DNA from 4 places in the Sporosarcina sp. Y1004 genome. Region 1 is predicted to be linked to each of the others. Evidence: riboswitches for the same ligand, from Rfam matches in the RefSeq annotation. Region 1 holds a riboswitch; each other region holds the start of a gene.
What was found. A riboswitch is a leader RNA that binds a small molecule or an ion and turns the genes downstream of it on or off. The one in region 1 is predicted to bind S-adenosylmethionine.
Positions count from the first base shown of each region.

Region 2: it holds a riboswitch for S-adenosylmethionine, as region 1 does, so the genes downstream of both, metK (methionine adenosyltransferase) here and mtnK (S-methyl-5-thioribose kinase) in region 1, are expected to answer to the same signal.
Region 3: it holds a riboswitch for S-adenosylmethionine, as region 1 does, so the genes downstream of both, AC25Y6_RS05135 (methionine ABC transporter ATP-binding protein) here and mtnK (S-methyl-5-thioribose kinase) in region 1, are expected to answer to the same signal.
Region 4: it holds a riboswitch for S-adenosylmethionine, as region 1 does, so the genes downstream of both, AC25Y6_RS15595 (TraB/GumN family protein) here and mtnK (S-methyl-5-thioribose kinase) in region 1, are expected to answer to the same signal.

Region 1 covers NZ_JBYHFQ010000021.1:54,514-60,438, reverse strand. Annotated here, with positions in the region: gene AC25Y6_RS14055 (2,3-diketo-5-methylthiopentyl-1-phosphate enolase) at 1-1,050, opposite strand, end outside; gene mtnK (S-methyl-5-thioribose kinase) at 1,050-2,252, opposite strand; SAM riboswitch class I at 2,326-2,428, opposite strand; gene AC25Y6_RS14045 (glycerol-3-phosphate dehydrogenase/oxidase) at 2,643-4,313, shown strand; gene AC25Y6_RS14040 (YfcC family protein) at 4,672-5,925, opposite strand, start outside.
Region 2 covers NZ_JBYHFQ010000022.1:12,006-17,930, reverse strand. Annotated here, with positions in the region: gene AC25Y6_RS14190 (histidine phosphatase family protein) at 1-337, opposite strand, end outside; gene AC25Y6_RS14185 (alpha/beta hydrolase) at 376-1,170, opposite strand; gene AC25Y6_RS14180 (gamma carbonic anhydrase) at 1,285-1,797, shown strand; gene metK (methionine adenosyltransferase) at 1,904-3,100, opposite strand; SAM riboswitch class I at 3,292-3,410, opposite strand; gene pckA (phosphoenolpyruvate carboxykinase (ATP)) at 3,598-5,184, shown strand; gene AC25Y6_RS14165 (alpha/beta hydrolase family protein) at 5,308-5,925, opposite strand, start outside.
Region 3 covers NZ_JBYHFQ010000005.1:41,687-47,611, reverse strand. Annotated here, with positions in the region: gene AC25Y6_RS05145 (aldo/keto reductase) at 1-694, shown strand, start outside; gene AC25Y6_RS05140 (aminotransferase class I/II-fold pyridoxal phosphate-dependent enzyme) at 884-2,050, opposite strand; SAM riboswitch class I at 2,220-2,330, shown strand; gene AC25Y6_RS05135 (methionine ABC transporter ATP-binding protein) at 2,433-3,446, shown strand; gene AC25Y6_RS05130 (methionine ABC transporter permease) at 3,436-4,107, shown strand; gene AC25Y6_RS05125 (MetQ/NlpA family ABC transporter substrate-binding protein) at 4,125-4,937, shown strand; gene pepF (oligoendopeptidase F) at 5,002-5,925, opposite strand, start outside.
Region 4 covers NZ_JBYHFQ010000026.1:40,936-46,860, forward strand. Annotated here, with positions in the region: gene cobA (uroporphyrinogen-III C-methyltransferase) at 1-30, opposite strand, end outside; gene sat (sulfate adenylyltransferase) at 75-1,223, opposite strand; gene AC25Y6_RS15585 (phosphoadenylyl-sulfate reductase) at 1,225-1,956, opposite strand; gene cysC (adenylyl-sulfate kinase) at 2,190-2,789, opposite strand; SAM riboswitch class I at 2,971-3,071, opposite strand; gene AC25Y6_RS15595 (TraB/GumN family protein) at 3,211-4,380, opposite strand; SAM riboswitch class I at 4,862-4,965, opposite strand; gene AC25Y6_RS15600 (ABC transporter ATP-binding protein) at 5,054-5,845, opposite strand.

The DNA.
Region 1 (5,925 bases):
ATGGCCAAATATTCCGCCGCCTGCATTGACGACTAGATTATCTCCGAAATCCTTCAGCAACTGCGGAACCATGCCTGGGTGAATTCCAGCGGATGGTACTGCAAAAGTTTTTTCGAAGCCATTGTCTTCTATCAGCGCTTCATTGATTGCCAACGCATCGAATTTCGAAATGGCGACATTGCCATAAGGACTTGGGAACAAGGACAGATCTCCGCCGATGAGTCGCGTTAATTTCCCTACCAATAATGAGTAAGAGAATCCGCCACCTGCTTGTCCTGCTAGAACGCCCGATAAAGCGGAATGCGCAACAATCGGCAAACCGATATTGTTATTTTCACGCAACGTTTGAAGTGCATCCAAACCGTACGCGTGAACATTAAATAATAACGCATTTGCGCCGAGCGCTGCCGCCTGTTCTGCCTTGTCATGAAGCTCATTCGTCCGTCCCGACAAGTTCACTGCATACAATGCCCGATTTCCTGTCTGTTCATAATGCCGATCGATAATGTCTTTTGCTGTTGTAATTCGCTTGTAAAACGGTGTTAATTCATTTTCAAATAGAATTTCATCGTCTTTAATGAGATCGACACCGCCAGCTAGCAGTTCTTCCAGTTGGCCGGAGAAAAAGGAGAGATCTCTTCCCATGACTCCCTTGAAGATGGCTTTCAGCAATGGGCGATCCATCACATTCAACTGCTCTCGAATCCCTTTTGTACCGAATCGTGGTCCTGGAAATTGTGCAAGCAATTGTTTGCCAAAATCCAAATCGATTAATTCATAGCCTTCAAAAAAAGAAAGCTTGCCGTAGACAGTCGTGAAGATCGCGGGAAGATCTGCCGAATAGTTAGCGGATGGGTAAAAGATTTTCACCGTATCCTTCACTTCCCCTTGTTCCACAGAAACGACTTCACCTTTATGGTGCTTCAATTGCTGCTGTTCAAGATGCGGAATATCCGTCCAAGACCCAATTGTGAGCCCGAGTGCATGTTGCTCCGCTATTTTTTCTTGCTCTGGATGTGTCGGAAATAGATAAGTGGCTGTAACTCCCATTAAAATTCCTCCTTGTGACTACTGTCGATGAACCAGCTCTCCAATTCTTCAAGAGAGCGTATTGTATTACGGTTAAGTATCAAATACTTCCCGAGCTCCAACACTTTTTTCCTTCTGGCCATACGTTTTTCTTCATCTTCTTCATAATTTAAATCGTCAATTTGTGCAATACCAATAGAGCGGCGGACCAATTCGCAGCCTGCATACCCTAGCATATCGGTAAAGTTCTCATCCATTACATGCGTCAGGAAGCCGTCGAGTTGTGTATAAGGTTCATTGGATTCTTCTCTCCAAACTTGGGCGAATGTATCGGCGTACGCATACCAAGCTTCCCGCGCTTGTTCATAGCGCTTCGTTTGAAATTCAGGATGTCCGATTCCATTTAACAACAAGCTTGCGATAAAATGCCCCATGTCAAATCCAAACGGCCCAAAACAAGCAAACTCGGTATCGAATACAACTGTTTTGTCTTCTCCCATGAAAATGGCACCACTATGTAAATCGCTATGGATGAGCGCATCCGCTTTCGTCATGAACTTATGTTTTAATTTCGCGACTTCCAGCTTTAACTGGTGGTCTTGACTTAGAAATAATACATCATTTTTCAAGCCTTCTTCAAAGAAATTGCTGTCATGCAAATTGTATGGACAATCGAAAGAGAGCTCTTCCGTCATTTCCCGCATAGCCGGATTTGTAAAAGAGGCATTCAACTCTTTCTTTAATTTTGGATCCAGGTAGAAATCGGACGTATAAAAAGTGGTCTTCGCACTGAATACACCTATGTCTCTCGCAAATACGGTGGATTCCGTCCCATTATTCAAAGCCGTGCGCCCCATTTCCATCGGATGCATGTCTTCCATCACAACAATTGCCATGATTTCATCCAGAAGATGCACTTTCGGAACAGAACCGGGAATGATGTTATCGTATTCCTGTAATACTTTCGCTTCGAGAACGACCCGGTCGATTGGGATAGGCATTGACTCTCCAACAATCCTCGCGTAAGGTACAGCCTGCTTGAGTATCAAGCTCTTCTGTTCCCCCGTTAATCGATAAACATGATTGATCTTCCCATCACTTACTTCCGTCACAACAACTTGTTCTTGTTCACTAAAGAAGCCACGCTTTTTAACATACTTCACGATTTCATCGATTTCTAAAAATGCATAGGTTGCTAGTTCCTGATGACTTGATGTATTCATGTTATTTCCTCCTTATGTACTGTCTATGATGATAAAAAAACCCCTTCAGTTAAGAAGAGGTTTTTCACACAACTTCTTATCTTTCAGCATCAATGCTGTAAGAATTAGCACCGTGCTCAATTGAGTCGGTTGCCGGGCTTCATCGGGCTTTTCCCTCCGCCTGCTCCTGATAAGAGTATATTTATTATTTTTAATTACCATTAGATTCGCACAATGTTATATGAAATTATAGCATGCCTCTTACTAATTGTCTATGTAATTAAAACCCACCAAATAGTTAAAACACTGGCTACATATTACTATTTTCTAAACGTTTTGTAAATCAAGAGATTCAGTTATCTAAATTGTAGTATAATTAATGGACCAATACAATATGTGGAGGCTTTAACTATAATGAGTGAACAACCTAATGAGTTACATAAAAATGAAGAACTCTCAACATTACAAGCGGAAGAATTTGATGTATTAATCATCGGAGGCGGCATTACGGGGGCTGGAATTGCCTTGGACGCAGCCAGTCGCGGCATGAAAACAGTGCTTGTGGAAATGCAGGATTTTGCTGCTGGGACGTCCAGTCGTTCCACAAAAATGATTCATGGCGGCTTGCGTTACCTGAAAAACCTTGAAGTGAAGATCGTTGCGGAAACAGGCAAGGAACGGGCGGTCGTCTATGAAAACGGACCCCATGTGACGAAGCCCGAGTGGCTGCTATTGCCGATTTATAAGGACGGATCAATGGGTAAATTCAGTACCTCTATCGGGTTACGCGTCTATGATTTTTTGGCGGGCGTGAAAAAAGAAGAACGAAAAAGTATGTTGACTAGAGAAAGAGCGTTGCATGCGGAGCCTAAACTCAGAACTGAAGGGTTACTTGGGGCTGGCCGTTTCGTTGAATACCGATCGGATGATGCGAGACTGACGATTGAAGTGATGAAAGAAGCTGTCAGTCAAGGCGCTACTGTATTCAATTATACAAAAGTGACTGATTTTATTTACAATGAAGGAAACGTTACAGGCGTATCCGTCGTTGACCAATTAAATGGCAAAACTAGTGAAATACGCGCAAAAACAATAGTGAACGCTGCCGGACCATGGGTGGATACATTGAGGGAGAAAGACAACTCCTTGGATTCACGGGAAATTCGTTTGACGAAGGGCATTCATCTCGTTTTTGACCAAAGTGTATTTCCTTTGAATCAGATTGTTTACTTTGACACGCCAGATGGCCGGATGGTGTTGGCAATCCCACGGGATGGGAAAACGTACGTCGGGACGACAGACACTGATTACAAAGGGGACATGGTTCATCCCCGAATGACCGTAAGCGACCGCGATTATTTGATGGACGCCATCGCTCTCATCTTTCCGAAGTTAACCATTGCGGCGAGTGATATTGAATCCAGCTGGGTTGGGCTACGGCCTTTGATCAATGAAAAAGGTAAAGGGGCATCCGAAGTTTCAAGAAAAGATGAAATCTGGGAGTCCGCTTCGGGGTTAATCACCATTGCTGGAGGAAAACTGACGGGCTATCGAAAAATGGCGGAGACGATTGTAGATGTCGTCGCATCAAAACTCAAAACAGATACAGGAGTATTATTTTCTCCGTCCAGCACGAAGAATATGCCCATTTCAGGCGGACACGTCGGAGGTTCCCGAAACTTTGAAACGTTCATGTATCGGAAAATCAAACAAGGCATAAAACTCGGATTGGATCAGGAAAGAGCGCAGTCCCTCGTGAAAAAGTATGGCTCAAATGTAGATATCCTTTTTGATTTATTACAGAAAAACGAGCAGGCAGCGCAAGATTCTGGGCTACCCGTCTACCTCTATACGCAAGTCCTTTACTCGATCACAGATGAATTCGTCCGTACACCCGTCGACTTTTTCTGGCGACGTACGGGCGCATTACTGTTTGATATTCAATGGGTGAACGAGTGGAAAGTGTCCGTCATCGCAATGATGAGCAAAGAGCTTGGTTGGAGTGACGCGCAGAAAGCAGATTTCCGTGCTGATCTTGAAAAGCATTTGCATGATGCGACTGTTCCGGTTGACGGGGAATAGTGTAAATCGGATAGTTCGATATTCTTTATTCGGCTCCATAGTTCGTCACCTGCCTTCCTAAGAATATTCTACCAAAAAGAACAGGTGTTCGCATGGCAATGTCGCTTTAAAACAAAAAAAGAAAGCCAATTCATCCCACGTCTGAAGTCACGGGTGTTCTTGGCTTAATCATAAATTATAAAAAACGCATCGGATAAAATGGTACAATCCTCGAAAGTTAGAGTGAAAAATTCTAACTCTCGGGGGTCGGTACAACCTCTGCGTTTTTTCGTATAATTTTATTGTCTAAAGGTATGCGATTTACCTATTCAGTTCTTCAACTTAACAACAGAACTACAATACCCCTACATACCAAAACCTAAGCCGGCCACACAAACAAATGAACAATCGTTACCATAATCGCACACGTAACGAACATCAAGATGACTAGTGGAATCATAAATCTTGCCCATTTCAGCCAGGAGATTCCTGCAAGTGCCAACCCGGCCATCAATCCGCCGTTGGTAGGGTAGAAGGCATTCGTAAATCCATCGCCGAATTGGAAGGCAAGGACAGCAGTTTGTCTGCTGATTCCAACTAAGTCTGCGATTGGCGCCATGATTGGCATCGTTAATGCTGCTTGACCGCTCCCGGAGTTGACTGGCAGGTTGATCAGGAATTGAACAAAGAACATCCCGACAGCTGCCACGCTGGATGGGAATTGACTAGCTAGATTCGATAAGCCGAATACGATGGTGTCGATGATATTCCCGTCGTTCAGGATCACTACAATCGTATAAGCAAAGGACACAGCGAGCGCACCTTCCATTAAATCCTTACATCCGTCTGTAAAGGCGGACGCCATTTCACTCGGCTTCATCCTCGAAATGATTCCAACGACCACTCCCATTAATAAGAACAACCCTGTAATCTCTTTAAAGAACCAGCCATAATTGATAATGCCAAAAGGTAAGGCGACGAATGTGGCTGCAAGGACTAATAAAATGACAATATGCTTGTAAGATAAACGGTTTTCGATCGTCACTTCATCGAAATTTTTATGTTGGTCTTCAAAGTATACGAGACTTCTGGTTGGATCCTTCTGAACTTTTCTTGCATACAGCGTAAGGTAGGTAGCACCAACGATGGTAAGAATAATCCAGCAAACGATCCGTACCTCCATCCCTGAGAACAGTGGCAAACCGATAATTCCATGGGCGACGCCAACATTATACGGATTTAAAAATCCGCCCGAGTATCCGATTCCGACACCCAGTATCGGCACTGCAACTGCGATAATGGAATCAAAACCTGCCCGTAAAAGCAGCGGGAGCAGAATAATAATATAAACCATTGCTTCGGAACCTAGTCCGAAACTCGCTCCGGCTAAAGAAAAAATAGTGAATAGAATCGGAATCAGGATAATCTCTTTCCCGTGCATTTTTTTAATGAGATGATAGAGGGCCGTTTCAATCGCCCCCGTTTTGCCTAAAATACCGAATACGCCACCGGTAATAAACAGCAGGAATAGAATGCCTGATGCTTGGGTCATACCGTCATACAGGGAATTGAAAAACTCCAAGAACCCTGTTGGATTCCCTTCTGTCTGTTGGTAGGTACCGTTCACGACAAT
Region 2 (5,925 bases), on a different contig from region 1:
CGAACCCCAGTTCAAGCTTTCTCCACGAATGACCCCATTTTGCAACGCGCTCTGTTTCCGTCATTCCTTCGATTAAGCCGCCCCCTGATTCACGCAGACGGTTGTCAGCGATCAGAGGAATTCCAATACTACTATCAGCAATGATTTCTGCTGTTTTTGCTGCCCGCATTAAGGGACTTGTGTAGATGAAATCCCATTGTTCGCTTGAAAGCCTTTTTGCCACTCGGTTAGCCATTTCAATTCCTTCTTCGTCAAGCGGGATATCAGTACTCCCTTGAGCACGTCCTTCTTTATTCCACGTAGTGACTCCATGTCTCACAAATCCAAAAGTCGTAATATTAAACACCCCTTTGCTAGAAAAATTCAATGCCGTTCTCACACGACGTATCCAACAGATCTCAGTACATTATTCATAAATGACTCCGTATATAAGTAAACTTCTTCTCGTTCCGGTTCCTGATAAATATCATGGTACAAATGCTTCCATTGCTTGTACTGAAGTTCAGATAGATTTTGCCTAATGAGCCACTTCTTCACAGTGGAGGTATCCGTAATTTTATCTTCCTCTGCAATGTGCATTAAAACTGGAGTATCATGCATATTTCCTTCGTGCTGTACCACCAATTTCATGAATGCCTGTAACTCTTTGTACCAAGATACCGTGCTTTCAGTGCCATAATTCTCATCTGACCGTATTTCTTCATATAACTCACTGTTACGAGTCAACATTTCAACATCAATTTCATGATCCAGCTTAGTAGAAGATGAAAGTTTAGTCAGTACGTTCGAAAACTTCGGCGGTTGGTGACGCAGCGCCAACCAAGGCGAACTGAATACAACTCCTGCACACTCAATTTTCTTTCTTTGCAAAAGACGCATGACGAACGTCGCACCCATTCCATGTCCTATAATAAAAAAAGGTAGATTATCACCGAGACCGACCTCTATTAACTTTTCCACATATTTAGTGTATGTATCAACCTGTTCGTTGTGGATTTTCCCTTGGCTTTCTACTCCGTGTCCAGGTAAATCACCTGCCACGACATGGAAACCACTATTACGAAGCTTCTGAATGAGCCAAGCATTTCTACTATGATGTTCGTACACATTATGAACGATCGCCACGACAGCTTTAGGCTGTCCTTCCGCTTCCCATTTCCACACGGTCATCTTCCCCTAACCTATTACATTATTTTCTTTCTATTGTTTAACTCTTAACCTACTATAAAATCCTAATCTTTGTTACGATAATTATACACTACATAAAGAAATGAGGAGAGTTGAATGATTTATCCCTACAAAGATAAAACACCCGTAATCGATCCATCCGTATTCATTGCAGATTATACAACAATTTCTGGAGATGTAACAATTGGTGCCGAATCGTCAATCTGGTTCAATACTGTGATTCGCGGTGATGTCTCAGCTACAATTATCGGACGTAAAGTGAACGTGCAAGACTTGTGCTGCCTACATCAAAGCCCGCACTCTCCACTAATCCTTGAGGACGAAGTGTCGATTGGACACCAAGTTACTCTACATAGCTGCACTATAAAAAAAGGGGCGCTGATTGGCATGGGCTCCATCATTCTAGACGGGGCTGAAATCGGCGAGGGGGCATTTATTGGAGCGGGCAGTCTAGTACCGCCCGGTAAGAAGATTCCACCGAATATGTTAGCACTCGGTTCACCGGCAAAAGTTGTTCGAGAACTGAATGAAGATGACCGTGCAGATATGGAAAGAATTGTTCGTGAATACGCGGAAAAAGGGCAATATTATAAGAGTCTACAAAAGTGATGTATTGCCGCCATTGATTGGCGGCTTTTTTTATTGAAGGATAATAACACACGATAAAAAATGCCGGAAGCTAAGGAGGAGTCCTTGCTTCCGGCATTTTCAATAATTATTTCCCTGTTAGTTCTTTCAAAGCTCCAGCTTTATCCGTTTGCTCCCATGGCAGATCAACATCCGTGCGGCCGAAGTGACCATACGCTGCCGTCTGCTTGTAGATAGGACGACGGAGATTAAGCATTTTAATGATACCTGCTGGACGAAGGTCAAAGAGTTCACGTGTCAATTCCACAAGTTTACTCTCCTCAACAGTACCTGTTCCGAATGTATCAATCGAAATCGATACAGGTTGAGCTACACCGATTGCATAAGCCAACTGGACTTCACAGCGGTCTGCAAGTTCTGCTGCAACGATGTTTTTTGCAACATAACGAGCCGCGTATGAAGCTGAGCGGTCCACTTTCGTAGGATCTTTCCCCGAAAATGCCCCACCGCCATGACGGGCATAACCGCCATACGTATCAACAATGATTTTACGCCCAGTCAGACCTGCATCTCCTTGAGGTCCGCCTATTACAAATCGTCCAGTTGGATTGATGAAGTACTTTGTTTCTTCATCAATTAAATTAGTTGGTACAACTGGATTAATAACGAATTCCTTAATATCACTTTGAATCTGCTCAAGTGTCACTTCAGGATGATGTTGTGCTGAAATAACAATCGTATCAATTCTGACGGGTATATTATTTCCATCATACTCTACAGTCACTTGCGTTTTCCCATCCGGTCTTAGGTACGAAAGTGTTTCATCTTTACGTACTTGTGCAAGTTTAAAGGATAGTTTATGGGCTAAGCTAATTGGTAATGGCATCAGTTCTGGTGTCTCATTACAAGCATATCCGAACATCAAACCTTGGTCGCCTGCTCCAATATCTTCAAGTTCGTCATCTGTCATTAATCCTTCACGCGCTTCAAGTGCTTGGTCAACACCCGCAGCAATATCGGCTGATTGTTCATCGATCGCAGTGAGAACTGCAGACGTTTCCCAATCAAATCCGTATTTCGCTCGAACGTAACCAATGCCTTTAACAGTTTCGCGCACAACTTTTGGAATATCGACATATGTAGTCGTCGTGATTTCACCTGCTACGAGTACCAGTCCTGTAGTGATTGTCGTTTCACATGCTACGCGTGCATTTGGATCTTCCTCCAAAATAGCATCAAGGATAGCATCTGAAATTTGGTCGCACATTTTGTCTGGATGTCCTTCAGTTACCGATTCTGAAGTAAACAGTCGGCGGTTAGTCATGTCTTTTCCTCCTTATATCCTACGAGATTGATACGGTACTCATATGTCCCATGTAGAGTCCTCCCGGATTCAGGAAAGACTACAAGCCACTGCGAGCTCTATACACGAGGATAAAGGGCTAAACAAATTAAAAAGCCCTTCGCTCACGTACTAATACATGAGGAAAGGCATGATTTTAAAAGCACCTTTCACTCTTATCATACAAGGACTGTGCCTTGCTACAGGTTTGGCACCTTTGCGCAGACAAATAAGTCATTGCAGGTTGCCGGGTTTCATTGGGCCTGACCCCTCCACCAGCTCGGGATAAGAGTATCCGTTCAACTATATATGCTACGAAAAAACTTGTTCCCTGTCAAATTTCTTTGCCGATTTTACAACTAATTGCTTGAGATTTTGATTAATATAGATTATTATTCTTAATGTGTTATACTATTTAAGAAATGTGATGACATGACACCCAATTATATGGGACTATGAGTAAAGGACGGTACATAATTATGATTACAGCAAAGATTAGCGACGATCTAAATAACCTTCTTTCCGGTGAAAATATAAAAATTCAACTTTCAGTACCACAACTTGTTGAAAAAGCGATATCACGTGGAGAAGCTCAACTGACTTCCGATGGAGCAGTCACGGCTCAAACAGGGAAGTATACAGGTCGTTCCCCTAAAGATAAATATATTGTCGAGGAAGCGTCCTCCAAAGACAAAATCGATTGGGGCAGCGTAAACCGTCCGATTTCATCTGATGTATTTGACTCATTATATAATAAAATGCTTACACACTTAAAAGTTAAAGACGAACTGTTCGTCTTCAAAGGATTCGCTGGTGCAGATCCAGCTTCACGTCTATCCATTCAAGTCGTGAATGAATTTGCTTGGCATAACCTATTCGTCCATCAATTGTTTATTCGCCCGACTGAAGTAGAGCTCTCGAAACACGAAGCGCAATTTACTATCATTTCAGCTCCTTCTTTTAAAGCGGATCCTGCAGTTGACGGTACGAATTCCGAGACGTTCATTATTGTGTCTATGGAAAAACGCATCGTTCTCATTGGTGGTACTGAATATGCTGGTGAAATGAAAAAAGCAATCTTCTCTGTCATGAACTACTTCCTACCTGAGAATGGCATCATGCCTATGCACTGTTCTGCGAACGTCGGCGAAGAAGGCGATGTCGCTTTGTTCTTCGGTCTTTCAGGAACAGGTAAAACAACACTTTCAGCTGACGCGAACCGCAAATTAATCGGAGACGATGAACACGGTTGGTCTGACACTGGTGTCTTTAACATCGAAGGTGGTTGCTACGCGAAATGTATCAATTTATCTCAAGAAAAAGAACCTGAAATTTTCGGTGCAATTCGTTTCGGGTCAGTTCTTGAAAACGTTGTTATCGACCCAGTAACAAACATTCCTAATTACGATGATGGATCTTTGACTGAAAATACACGTGCAGCATATCCAATTCAAGCAATCGATAACATCGTTGACCCTTCAGTTGCAGGTCATCCGAAAACAATTATTTTCTTGACTGCTGACGCTTTCGGCGTACTGCCCCCTATTTCCAAATTAACGAAAGAGCAAGCAATGTACCACTTCCTAAGTGGTTTCACTTCGAAACTTGCTGGAACTGAGCGTGGTATCACATCACCTGAAGCAACATTCTCAACATGCTTCGGATCACCTTTCCTACCGCTTCCAGCGACAGTATATGCTGAAATGCTTGGGAAAAAAATTGATGAACATGACGCACAAGTATTCCTAGTGAATACAGGTTGGACTGGTGGCGTATATGGTGTTGGTAAGCGTATGGATCTTAAATATACACGCGCAATGGTTCGTGCAGCACTTGCTGGTAAACTAAATAATGTTGAAACAGAAATGAATAGCATTTTTGGTCTTGCAATGCCTACAGAGATTGAAGGCGTTCCGACAGAAGTATTGAACCCACGCAATGCATGGTCTGATGGAAATGCTTACGATCTTAAAGCAAAAGAACTAGCATCTATGTTCCGTGAAAACTTTAAGAAATTCGGTTCGGTTTCAGAAGAGATTACGTATAAAGGCGGACCAATCGCATAAGAAGATTGCTCTTAGTCTATATCCGATAGACTAGGAATGGCGTAAAGACAATCAGATATAAACAGGGTAGCACATTTATTGTGCTACCCTGTTTTTTTATCATTATAATCAGTAATGATCTACTCACTGTCTCTTCATCCAACTCGTCAAATCTCTAACAAGCTGTGCATTCATGCCCGGTGGAATGAAATGCGTGTATTCTGGGAAGTACCATGTCTCGTATACTTTATTATGTTCACGCAATGCGTTCTCCAATAACACAGCCTGTTGGAATGAGACGTTCTCATCAATCATGCCATGAATGATAAGAACAGGTGCAGTAATTTCATCTACGCGAAACAGCGCTGTCCTTTTTCTGTATTCATCAGGCACGCTGTTCGGCGTTCCACCGATAACTCGCTTCATCATCCGCCGCATGTCTTTCCGTTCTTTGTATGTAAAAATGACATCGGAAACACCCGACCACGTAACAACCGAAGTAATATCATCACGCAAAATAGCGGTCCACAGAGCCATAATGCCGCCTCGTGAAAACGCGAATAAGTGAATCCTCTCGACGTTTGTCATAGGATTTTGTTTCAGCACGTCTACAGCATTCAACGCATCCTGACGATCGGCACCTGCGAATTCATCCCGACCTTCCCCTCCACGGTTCCCACGGTAGTAAGGAGCGAATACAACGAACCCTTGCGCAGCAAACTGGGCAATTCGAGCTGGACGAACCATTCCTATATGTTGCAT
Region 3 (5,925 bases), on a different contig from region 1:
AGCCGCGATTTATGGCAATGAAGTTGGCGTGGGACAAGGTGTTCGTCAAGCAATGGCGGAATCTGGAGTTGCAAGAGAAGATCTATTCATCACATCAAAAGTCTGGAATTCAGAGTTGGGGTACGAAACGACAATCGCAGCTTATGAAGAAAGCTTAACTAAACTAGGTGTAGAATATTTGGATTTATACCTAATTCATTGGCCAGTAGCTGGTAAATATAAAGAAGCATGGCGCGCAATGGAAACCCTTTATAAGGATGGTCGGGTTAAAGCAATCGGTGTAAGTAACTTCCAGATTCATCACCTGGAAGATTTGATGAAAGATGCGGAAATTAAACCGATGCTAAACCAAGTGGAATATCATCCACGTTTGACACAAAAAGAACTGCATGCATTTTGCCGACAACATGATATTCAATTGGAAGCATGGTCTCCGCTTATGCAGGGAGGGTTGCTCGATAATACGGAACTTCAAGAAATTGCCGATAAATATGGTAAATCCATAGCCCAAGTCATTTTACGCTGGGACTTACAAAATGGCGTTATCACAATTCCGAAATCTACGAAAGAACATCGCATCGCCGAAAACGCTACCGTGTTCGATTTCAAGTTAACAGCAGAAGATATGGCACGCATCGATAGTTTGAATAAGAATCATCGAGTTGGTCCAGACCCGGATAACATTAAATTTTAATATGAATTAACATAAAAGTAAGGGATCAAAACTACACAAGTTTTGATCCCTTACTTTGGTAATTAGATGAGTGGAAATAGTGAATACGGTGTATAAACTGTGCATAGGCTCCATTCAAGGGCAGCCAGAGCCATTCCTTAGCGCAAGCGAAGTTAAAATGATTCTATATTTCAACATACACAATAATCATTAAGAAAATAGACCGAGTTTTTCAATCCTTGCAATTGCTTCAACTATACGATCTTCTTCTACTAATAAGCCTACGCGTACATAACCTTCGCCATGTTTTCCGAAGGCGTGCCCTGGTGCAACGGCAATGTCCGCTTTATCCAATAGTAAATTGGTGAAAGACTCACTTGTATATCCTATTGGAACAGGCAACCAAGCGAAGAAAGAAGCTGTTGGGGCAACGACGTCCCAACCGATTCGTCTACATTCGGAAATTAGGACATTTCTGCGACCTTCGTAGAGGGATACGAGTTCATCTACACAATCTTGGCTTCCTGTTAACGCAGCCGCAGCCGCGCGCTGAACAGCCGGGAAAATATCAATGAATAGATGGTCTTGTAATAAGTTGATTGCTTCTATGATATCGGCATTACCGATAGCGAAGCCGACCCGCCAACCGGCCATGTTATAGGTCTTTGACAACGTGTACGTTTCAATGCCAACGTCTTTAGCGCCTTCCGCCTGTAGGAAACTGACAGGCTTAACGCCGTCAAAACCGATTCCACCGTAAGCGAAGTCGTGAAGGATGGCAATATCATTGGCTTTTGCCAATGCAACCGTTTCTTCGAAGAAAGGTATATTGGCAGTTGCGCTGGTTGGATTGTTCGGGTAGTTCAGATACATTAATTTTGCTTGTTTTTTTTGTTCTTCCGTTAAGGCATTATAATCAGGTAAAAAATCATTCTCAGCTACCAATGGCATTAAATCATATTTAATGTTTGCCAAGCTTACACTTGATAAATAATCGGGATATCCAGGATCCGGAAGCAAAAGTAATTCACCTTCGTTCATTATGGCAAGCGGTAACTCAACCAAGCCGGGTTTTGTACCAAATAGAATTGCGACTTCTGTTGTCGGGTCAATTTGAACATCGTATTCTCGCTTATAAAAGTCGGCAACCGCCTGTTTTAATTCGGGCGTTCCTCTGAACGGGGAGTACCCGTGTGTTGCTGGATCTTCAACCGCTTCTTGAAGTGCTTTTACAATGTGAGGTGGAGTAGGTTGATCGGGGTTACCACGCCCCAAGTTAATAACGTCTCGACCTTCCGAAAGAGCTTCTTCAACATTTCGTACAAGTGATGCGAAAAAGTGCGGCGGTAAGTTTTTTAATCGATTTGATAGTGCCATTTAATAACCCCGTTTTCTATATAGTAAAAAACTATTATTTTAAGGTTAGTATACATGGAATGCAACTTAATTGACAATACTTCCGAAAAGGATAGCATGATGATAGGTTGACAAATTAATTAGAAATGACTACTATTAATGGTATATCATCAAAACAATAATATAATGGTACTTATCAAGAGAGACTGAGGGATAGGCCCGATGACGTCCAGCAACCCCTTGTGTAAAGCAAGGAAGGTGCTAACTCCTACAGAGTGAAATTCATTCTGAAAGATGAGCTGAAACCTTTTTCGGTGCTTCTTTCTTATTATGAAAGAAGCATTTTTATATGGTCAGGCATCCAGAGATTTCATACTTCCATTTAAAGAAAGAGGAGATTTATATGATACAAATACAAAACGTGTCGAAAGTATATACAACAAAAGAGAGAGTTGTTACCGGCGTTGATAATGTGTCGTTAGACATAAACACAGGAGAGATTTTCGGAATCGTCGGTTACTCGGGCGCAGGGAAAAGCTCACTTATCAGATGCCTCAACTTATTGGAGAAACCAACGAGTGGAACGATTTTAGTCGACGGTTTAAATCTGATGAATCTAAAAGGAAATAAACTTCGTCTGGCGCGTTTGAAAATCGGAATGATTTTTCAGCACTTTTATTTAATCAGCCAAAAGACTGTATTTGAAAATATTGCATTTGCATTGCGAGCTGCAAAAACATCTCCCGATAAAATAAATACACGGGTGACAGAGTTGCTTGAAATGGTCAGCCTTTCTGATAAGCGTGACGTCTATCCTGCACAGTTAAGTGGTGGCCAAAAGCAGAGAGTGGGCATTGCTCGTGCGCTTGCGAATAACCCATCCGTTTTGCTTTGTGATGAAGCAACTTCCGCACTCGATCCGAATACAACGCTATCAATCTTACGGCTTTTGAAAAAAATCAATAAGGAATTGCGTATTACAATTGTTCTTATTACGCATGAGATGAATGTAGTGAAGGAAATTTGCGATCGAATGGCGATTATGCAAAATGGCAAAGTGATTGAAGAAGGACAAGTATATGATATCTTTTCAAACCCTCAAGAAACATTAACCAAGGAGTTTATCAGTAGTGTCGTATCGTTTGATGTTCCATCAGCAATATTGAGTAGGTGTACGGGACAACTCGTTAAAGTTATGTTTAAAGGGGATGTGGCGGGCGAGGGAATTATCTCAGATATGGTCCAGCAATTTAGGGTACAAGGTAATTTCCTTCATGGCTCGATTGAATATATTCAAGAAATGCCTCTAGGTACTTTTTTAATGGAACTTAAAGGGGAAGATGACGAAATAGAAAAGGCCATTGCCTATATGTCATCGCGGGCTGCCCAAGTGGAGGTTATTGAATATGGGAATTGATATTCAACATGTTATGGAGCTAATGCCTGATATTACGAAAGCATTTGGTGAGACGCTTTATATGATAGGTATTTCTCTTGCCATCGCGCTAGTTATTGGACTGCCGTTAGGAATCCTATTGTTCACCACGGAAAAAGGACTGTTTTTAGAGAACAGGGTATTGAATTCAGTTCTCGGTTTTATCGTCAATATGGTCCGTTCTGTTCCGTTCATTATTTTACTAGTCGCGCTGATCCCGTTGACTATTTTAATAGTAGGAACTCCGATTGGTCCTGGCGCAGCGAGCGTTTCGTTATCTGCTGCTGCGATTCCATTTTTTGCTAGAATCGTGCAGACTTCGCTACGTGAAATTGATAAAGGTGTCATTGAAGCTGCAATCGCGGTAGGTGCGACGCCATGGATGATTATCAAAGATGTGCTACTGCCGGAAGCGAAAACAAGTATTATTCAAGGTGTGACAATGACAGTCATTAGTTTAGTCGCCTATTCGGCGATGGCAGGCGTTGTCGGCGGTGGAGGAATCGGCGATTTAGCAATCCGGTTTGGTTATTATCGTTACGACAATACGATTATGGTTGTCACTGTCGTGATATTAATAATTTTTGTACAACTAATTCAATTTGCAGGAGATCGTATTTCAAAAGTTGTTGATAAAAGATGATAGGGAGAGAAAAAATTATGAAAAAGTTTCTATTTGTTGTAGTAGTCATTATACTTGGAACAGTGCTTGCCGCTTGTGGTGGTAAAGAAGAAGCATCTGATGATAAATCCTTGAAGCTTGGTTCGACTGCAGGACCGTACAGCGATATGTTAAAAAAGGCGATTATTCCCGGACTTGAAGAAAAAGGATATAAAGTGGAACTAGTCGAGTTCAGCGATTATATTCAGCCGAACAACTCCTTAGCAAGTGGTGATATTGATGCAAACTTGTTCCAGAACACGACTTACTTGGAGAATGTTGTGAAAGAAACTAAAGCGGAATTGTCACCACTGATTATCGTTCCAACAGCTCCAATGGGGATATTCTCCAATAAATTCAAGTCTATCGAAGAAATTGAGGAAGGCGCAAAAATTGCCATTCCAAACGATCCTGTCAATGGGGCTCGTGCTCTATTAGTGTTACAAGACGTGGGTCTGATTGAATTCGATCCTAATGCAGAAGTATTAAAAGTATCCGAAAAGGATATCACAATGAACAAGAAGAACTTAGTATTTCAACCTATCGAAGCGGGACAGCTTCCACGCTCCCTTGATGGCACTGATTTAGCAGCCGTTCCTGGAAACTTCGCACTTGCTGCAAGCATGAATTTATTGGATGCGTTGGTTCTGGAAGATATGCTCGATATTTACAGAAATGTTGTTGCAGTAAAAACGGAAAATACCGATAAACAATTTGCTAAAGATATTATTGAAATCGTAGAGTCAGCAGAATTTGAAAAAGTGATTGATTCGGATTTTGAAGGTTTTGGTAAACCCGAGTGGATGAAATAAGAATTTCAAAATAGATAGCAAAAAGCTGGCGAGACCATTACGGTTTCGTCAGCTTTTTTTGAATTTATTGTGAGACATTCGCCTTTTCATTTGCTTCGATATCTTGCGTCAAAACGATGAGTTCATCAATCAAATCACCGATGTAAGCAATTGTGTCACGTAATGGTTGTTCTGTTGTAATATCCACACCTGCCATTTTTGAGAGTTCAGCAGGTGATTTTGTACCGCCCGCTTTGAGGACATCCAGCCATTCATCGACAGCAGGTAGACCTTCTTTCAAAATACGTTTAGACACTTGTGTGGAAATCGTAAGTCCAGCACTATATGTGTATGGATACAAGCCCATGTAATAGTGGGGCTGGCGCATCCATGTTAGCTCGGCACCTTCATTAATCTCTACAGTGTCCCCCCAGAACTCTTCAAGGACTCCGCGTTTAAAGTTATTTAAGACACCCGCATTGACACTACCACCTGAATCGATGCGTTCATACACTTTTCTCTGATATGCAGCTTCCAACAAATGTGTCACGAAATTGTGATAATACGTGCGTGCAACGATGGATGAAATGACCCAACGTTTGAATTTGAGATCATCCGAGTTTTTTAACAAATGGTTTGCAACAAGCATTTCATTCATCGTTGAAGGGGCCTCGATGAAGTACATGGATGGACGTGCATTGAATACATTCTGCTCACGATTCGCATTATAGAAATGACCTGCATGACCAAGTTCGTGAGCAAGTACAAATACGTCTTCCATGCTACCGGTCCATGAAATGAGAATATATGGGTGGTTACCGTAGGGGCTCGAACAAAAAGCACCCGTCGATTTACCTTTGTTCTGAGCAAAATCTATCCATCGTTCATTATACGAACGATCCACCATGTTAACATAGTCTTCGCCCATGATTGCAAGAGCGTCATCTATATACTTCTTCGATTCCTGAATTGTGATCTTCGGCTCATAAGTCGGATCAAGTGGAACTTT
Region 4 (5,925 bases), on a different contig from region 1:
TCCAGCTCCTACTATAAATACTTTTCCCATTCTTATCTCTCCTCTCACCGCTTAGTTCTAAAATAAGATTGACGTTATGAATGAATCTTTTCTTTTTGCATTCCTGCAATTAATACATCGATCACTTCGGGTCTACTAAATGTCGTTGGCAGCTTCTCTCCATTTCGGAGCATTTCTCTCACTTTCGTACCAGACAAGATTACATGGTGACTGGCATCATGCGGACATGTTTTAGGTGTTGCCATACTGTCGCATTTACTGCAATAAAAGCTATGTTCAAAAAACAATAACGTAATCCCAAGTTCCCCTAGCGTAAAATTACTAAAGATTTTCTGAGCATCATACGTACCGTAATAATTACCAACCCCCGCATGATCACGGCCGACTATGAAGTGTGTACAACCGAAATTCTTGCGTACCATCGCATGGAAAACGGCTTCCCTTGGTCCGGCATAACGCATTGCCGCTGTAAATACACCTAAAAACACATGCTCTTTCGCATAATAGTTTTCTAGTAAAACTTCATAGCTTTCCAAGCGCACATCTGCCGGAATATCATCGGATTTCGTTTCACCAACAAGCGGGTTTAAAAATAAACCATCTACAATCTCCAAAGCTGTCTTTTGAATATATTCATGTGCTCTGTGAACCGGATTTCTTGTTTGGAAACCAACGACTGTTTTCCAGCCAAGATCTTGGAACTTTTGTCTTGTTTCAATCGGGTCAAACAGATATTCCGAAAACTCATTCAATGGCCTCCGTTGAATCAGCGTTATCGTTCCACCAAGATAGACATTCGGACGTTCAAACAACTTCTTCACACCTGGATGTTCACGGTCCGTCGTTTGATAGACCAATTCAGCTTCTACTTCCTTATCGGGTGTGAAAATATCAGTTACTTCGATTACACCGTAAACGATTTCGTCTCTCACTAATTTCACAAAGTTGCCAATCGTAATTTTTTCCGCATTCTTTTCTGTCGTGGGCAATGTAATTGGAATGGTCCAAGGCTCACCCGTTGTTAACCTCATCGTATGGACGACAGAATTGTAGTCTGCTTCTGTTAGGAATCCACTTATAGGGCTATACGCCCCAGTACCAATCAAATCTAGATCACTGCTAGCAATCTCATCTAATTCAACTGTTTCAGTTAACCCTTCCAATTGAAAATCTGGATTCCAGCGATTAATTAATGTACCACCGTGCGGTTGACTCAAGCTCATATTAATTTCCTCCATTTAAGTTGATTTTTTGGTGTAATCCACACTCTGTTTTCATTTGATTTGCCCACCGGCCAGACCTTGAGCCTGACGTTGAATCACTTGGCGACGTACAGGGTACGCAACCAATACTAGGAAATCCTTGATCATGAAGGGGATTATAGGGCAATTTATATTTATCAACATAATCCCAAATATCGGTCCACGTCCAATGAATCAATGGGCAAACTTTAACTGATTGGAACGTTTCATCCTTATTCACAAATTCGGTTAAACTTCTAGACGGTGATTGTTCTCGTCGTAGCCCAGATAACCAAGCAGTCGCACTGCTTAGTGCCTCTTGAAGTGGAACAACTTTCCTCATATGGCAACAACGGTCTGGTTGTCTTTCCCATAGTTTTTCTCCATGTGCATCAGCCTGTTCTTCAACCGTTAAGGCTGGCTTTTTCATTTCTATATCGAGCTGTGGATAACGCGTTTTGATGTCATCGATGAGGGTATACGTTTCTTGAAAATGAAGCCCTGTATCCAAAAACACCACTTTTGCAGTTGGTTTTGTTTTCGAAATCAAATCAAGCATCACAATTCCTTCTACACCAAAGCTACATGCATATACAAGATCAGCATCATATTCGTCATAAGCCCATCTCAAAACATTTAAAGCACCCTTTGACTCGTCGTCAATGTTAAACGTTTCAGTAGGCTTAAACCATGTGTCATACGTTAGTTTCACCATAGAAACTTCTCCCCTCATAAAATTAATGATGTAACTTCTCTTTTTAAGACGAAGTTAACCATTCAATGGTTAAAGCCATCTATTGTTCATATGTTCGGAATTTTACATTCAGTTAGAATTCCCGTTCTACTTATGATTGAAATTAACAATATCTTTATTAATCCTATCTGTCAAGTCGGTTTAAAGGTATTCTATTCCTACAACACCAAGAAGTTACATGTCTATTGGTTTTTTCAGATATATTTATTTTCGTTTAAATAATTTACGATGACTTTAACGGATTCTTCAACGCTTAGCTTATTTGTATCAATAGTGATTTCTGGGTCAACAGGTACGTCATAAGGAGCATCGATTCCTGTGAAATTTTTCAACTCTCCCAATCTGGCTTTCTTGTAGAGTCCCTTTGTATCGCGTTCTTCACATGTTTCTAAACTAGCCTTCACGTAAACCTCGATAAATTCATTTGGTTCGACGAGGTCGCGCACTTGATCCCGATCTTCCTTGTATGGAGAAATGAACGCTGTTAACGTGAACAATCCTGCATCAATCATTAGTTTTGAGACTTCACCGATTCTACGAATATTTTCCGTTCGGTCATCTGGACTAAACCCTAAATTCTTATTTAAACCATGCCGGACATTATCTCCATCCAACCGATAGGTATGAATACCTTTTTTATGTAACGCTGTTTCTAACGCTACTGAAATCGTCGACTTTCCTGATCCTGAAAGTCCTGTAAACCATAGAATTGCACTTTTATGCCCCTTAGCTTCTTGGCGATTGTCTTTTGTTACCTCTGATTCGTGCCAAACGATATTTGTAGATTCTGTCATTATTCTCTCCCCCATTTTCTCTATTTAGTTTACAAAAAAAGACAACTTTTAAACCGATACAAATAATCGATTAAAAGATGCCTTTAGTTGTCTAATTAGCATGTATTCTATTACGTAGAAAATAAAAAACCACTTCTTAATAGTGCAAGAAGAGGTTAATTAATCGAACAAAAAATTTCTCTTCTTATCTTCTAAACTTTCGTTTAATGGAATTGGCACAGTACTAAACAGTCTGTTGCCGAGGTTTCATTGGGCCAGTCCCTCAACCTCTCTAGATAAGATATGAACTATTAAGTTGAGACCAATATTACATTATGAAAAAGACATTGTCAATGACTTATCAGATAATAAATTAAAGTCTATTGGTTTAATTGGTTTTAAATATCCTTCTTGTGTCGATAACAAAAAAGCTATCTATTTTTCATTTAAAGTTCTCAAAGAATACACGTATGACATCAGCCCCACCTATAAAGGTACCTAATGTACCTCCTAGGTTTGTGAGGACGACAACTAATAAGACTCGTGTTACCCTATTTGCCCAAAAACCTTTAATCGAAAATACATCTTCAGATAATCTTTCGAAATCGCCAACGCTTGGTCTACGGAAAAATGCCTGAACAATTCCGGATACCCACCCCGCTGCAATCAAAGGATGTAGGGTTGTTATTGGAGCCGAAACAAAGGCAGCCAAAATGGCTAGTGGATGTCCCAGTGCCGCAGCCGCACCAATTGCCGAAAGACTACCCGTCCACAATATCCAACTTAGCGCTTGGTCAAAACCCGCGGAAGGATTTGAAATAAAAGTATATGCAATTATAGAAAGAAGGAGCACTGGAATTGCCCACCCAATAATTTTAGGTAGTTTTGATTTGACGGGCGTTTGCGATAATGCTTGTAAATCATGCTCATTATGAATTTCCTTGGTAATCCCTGGAATATGTGCCGCCCCTAAAACAGCCACTACTTTTTTCCCCGGTGCATCTTTAATTTTCTGTGCTAAATACTGATCACGTTCATCAATTAAAGGCTCCTTTAGTTTCGGAAAAGTTTCTGTGAAATCGTTTAATACCGCATTTAAAGTGTCCTTTGATTTCATTTTTTCTAGGTCTTCTTCTGAAATGCTTTCTTTGCTGAATATACTATATACGACCGACGTGAGAAGTTGGCTTTTCCCCATAAAACCGATATTACCCCAAATTCTGGAGAACGTTATTTGAATATTACGATCGGCGAGCACAAGTTCTGCACCAACTTCATTTGCCGATTCAATCCCCTGAATCATTTCCTGCCCAGGCTTTATATTAAATTGTTTTGCTAAACGGTTTTGAAAGGAGGAAATTGCCAGATTCATTAAAAGTAAAGATGCTTTCTTTTCTTTTATTACCTTAAAAATATCTGTCTCCTTCCACTTGCTTCCTTCCATGATAGATTGATAACGTTGTTCATCCAATTCAATACAAACCGAATCAGGTCTCTCTCTGTCGATTACTTCTTTTACCTGATCTGCACTTTGCTTTGAAACGTGGGCTGTTCCAATAAGAATTAATTCTTTTCCATCTAAATTTATTCTCGTAATATTGTCTTCTTGCATGAACAAACATCCTTTGTAGAACTAATTTCTTATTAGTAACCTCAATCTAGTGATCACCAAAAGACGGTCTAATATTAATAATGAATCAGTTTGAAACAAAATTCAATTATATTTCATTATTAATTAAATATGAGTCATTCCACCAAGGAAAAATCGTTAGATAGAATATGTGAAATCCTTTGGCTAGACTTGCTTTAAAAACTTTTGCGTTCCTTGATCTTTAGGATATAGAAAGCTTACTTGGGTTGTTCCTTCATTCACGATATTCTACGTCACAGTTAACACTTCTCCGATCAATTCCGGAACCAAGACAGAAACTTGTTCTTCAATTTGATTTGACGTTATTATTAATTTTTATCTCTTTCTCGTACAACTTCTTTAACCACTCCTCTTGACGTTCCATCTTTATCATTCGTAAATCTGAATAGAAAAAAACCTCTTTTCAAAATAGAAAAGAGGGTTAAGCAATCATCAACTGTTACTCTAATATCTCAAGATTTCACTCTTACTGGATTTAGCACCTTTCAGTCAGACTGAGGTTGCTGATGCGCCATCAGCCAGTTCCTGAGCTTCTCTAGATGCAAAATATGAAGTTGTTAGTAATTTCAATTTATCTGTTCAATACTCCAGAGAGCGTTTTTCACAATTCAATTACTAGCGATTATTATGACCGTTACCACACTACCCTTTGGCGTTTTCTATAAACTTTATTTTCTTTATAATTCTTTTCTCCTTCTTTTCCCATACCTAAATAATGTTCACGTACTTCTTCGTTTGATAATAGGTAGTTTGCATCGCCTTGCATTACAACCCGCCCACTTTCCATAATATAGCCATAGTCAGAAATTGACAGTGCAACATTGGCATTCTGCTCAACAACTAATATAGATGTGCCCTCTTCTTGATTGATTTGTTTAATATTTTGAAAAATCTCTTTAACGAGCAGCGGTGCAATCCCTAATGAAGGTTCATCCAGTAATAATAGCTTTGGTTTTGCCATAATGCCTCTGCCAATTGCAAGCATTTGCTGCTCCCCACCAGACAGGAATCCCGCTTTTTGGTTTTGAAGAGCTTTAAGTTTTGCAAAATAAGTGTAAATCTTTTCTATATCAGACTTGATATTAGAACGATCCTTCCGTGTATAAGCTCCAGCCATTAAATTTTCTTCAACAGTTAGATCTTTAAATACACGTCTTCCCTCCATGCATAGGAATATTCCCTTTCTAACAATTACGTCAGGTGTGATATCGTTTATTTTTTCACCTTCAAATTCGATAGTTCCATCAGTTATTTGTCCTCCATCACCGGAAAGCAAACCTGAAATCGCTTTTAAAGTTGTCGACTTACCTGCTCCGTTGCTGCCCAGTAAGGCAATTATATTACCTTCAGGAACATGAAGTGACATCCCTTTCAATGCAAGAATATTTTTCGAGTAAACTGCTTCAATATTTTTGACATGGAGCATTTATTTCCTCCTTCCACCAAAGAAAACAAAAAGGTAAGCATATGAATATCAATTACTATTCCCATTCTTGTTTCTGGATG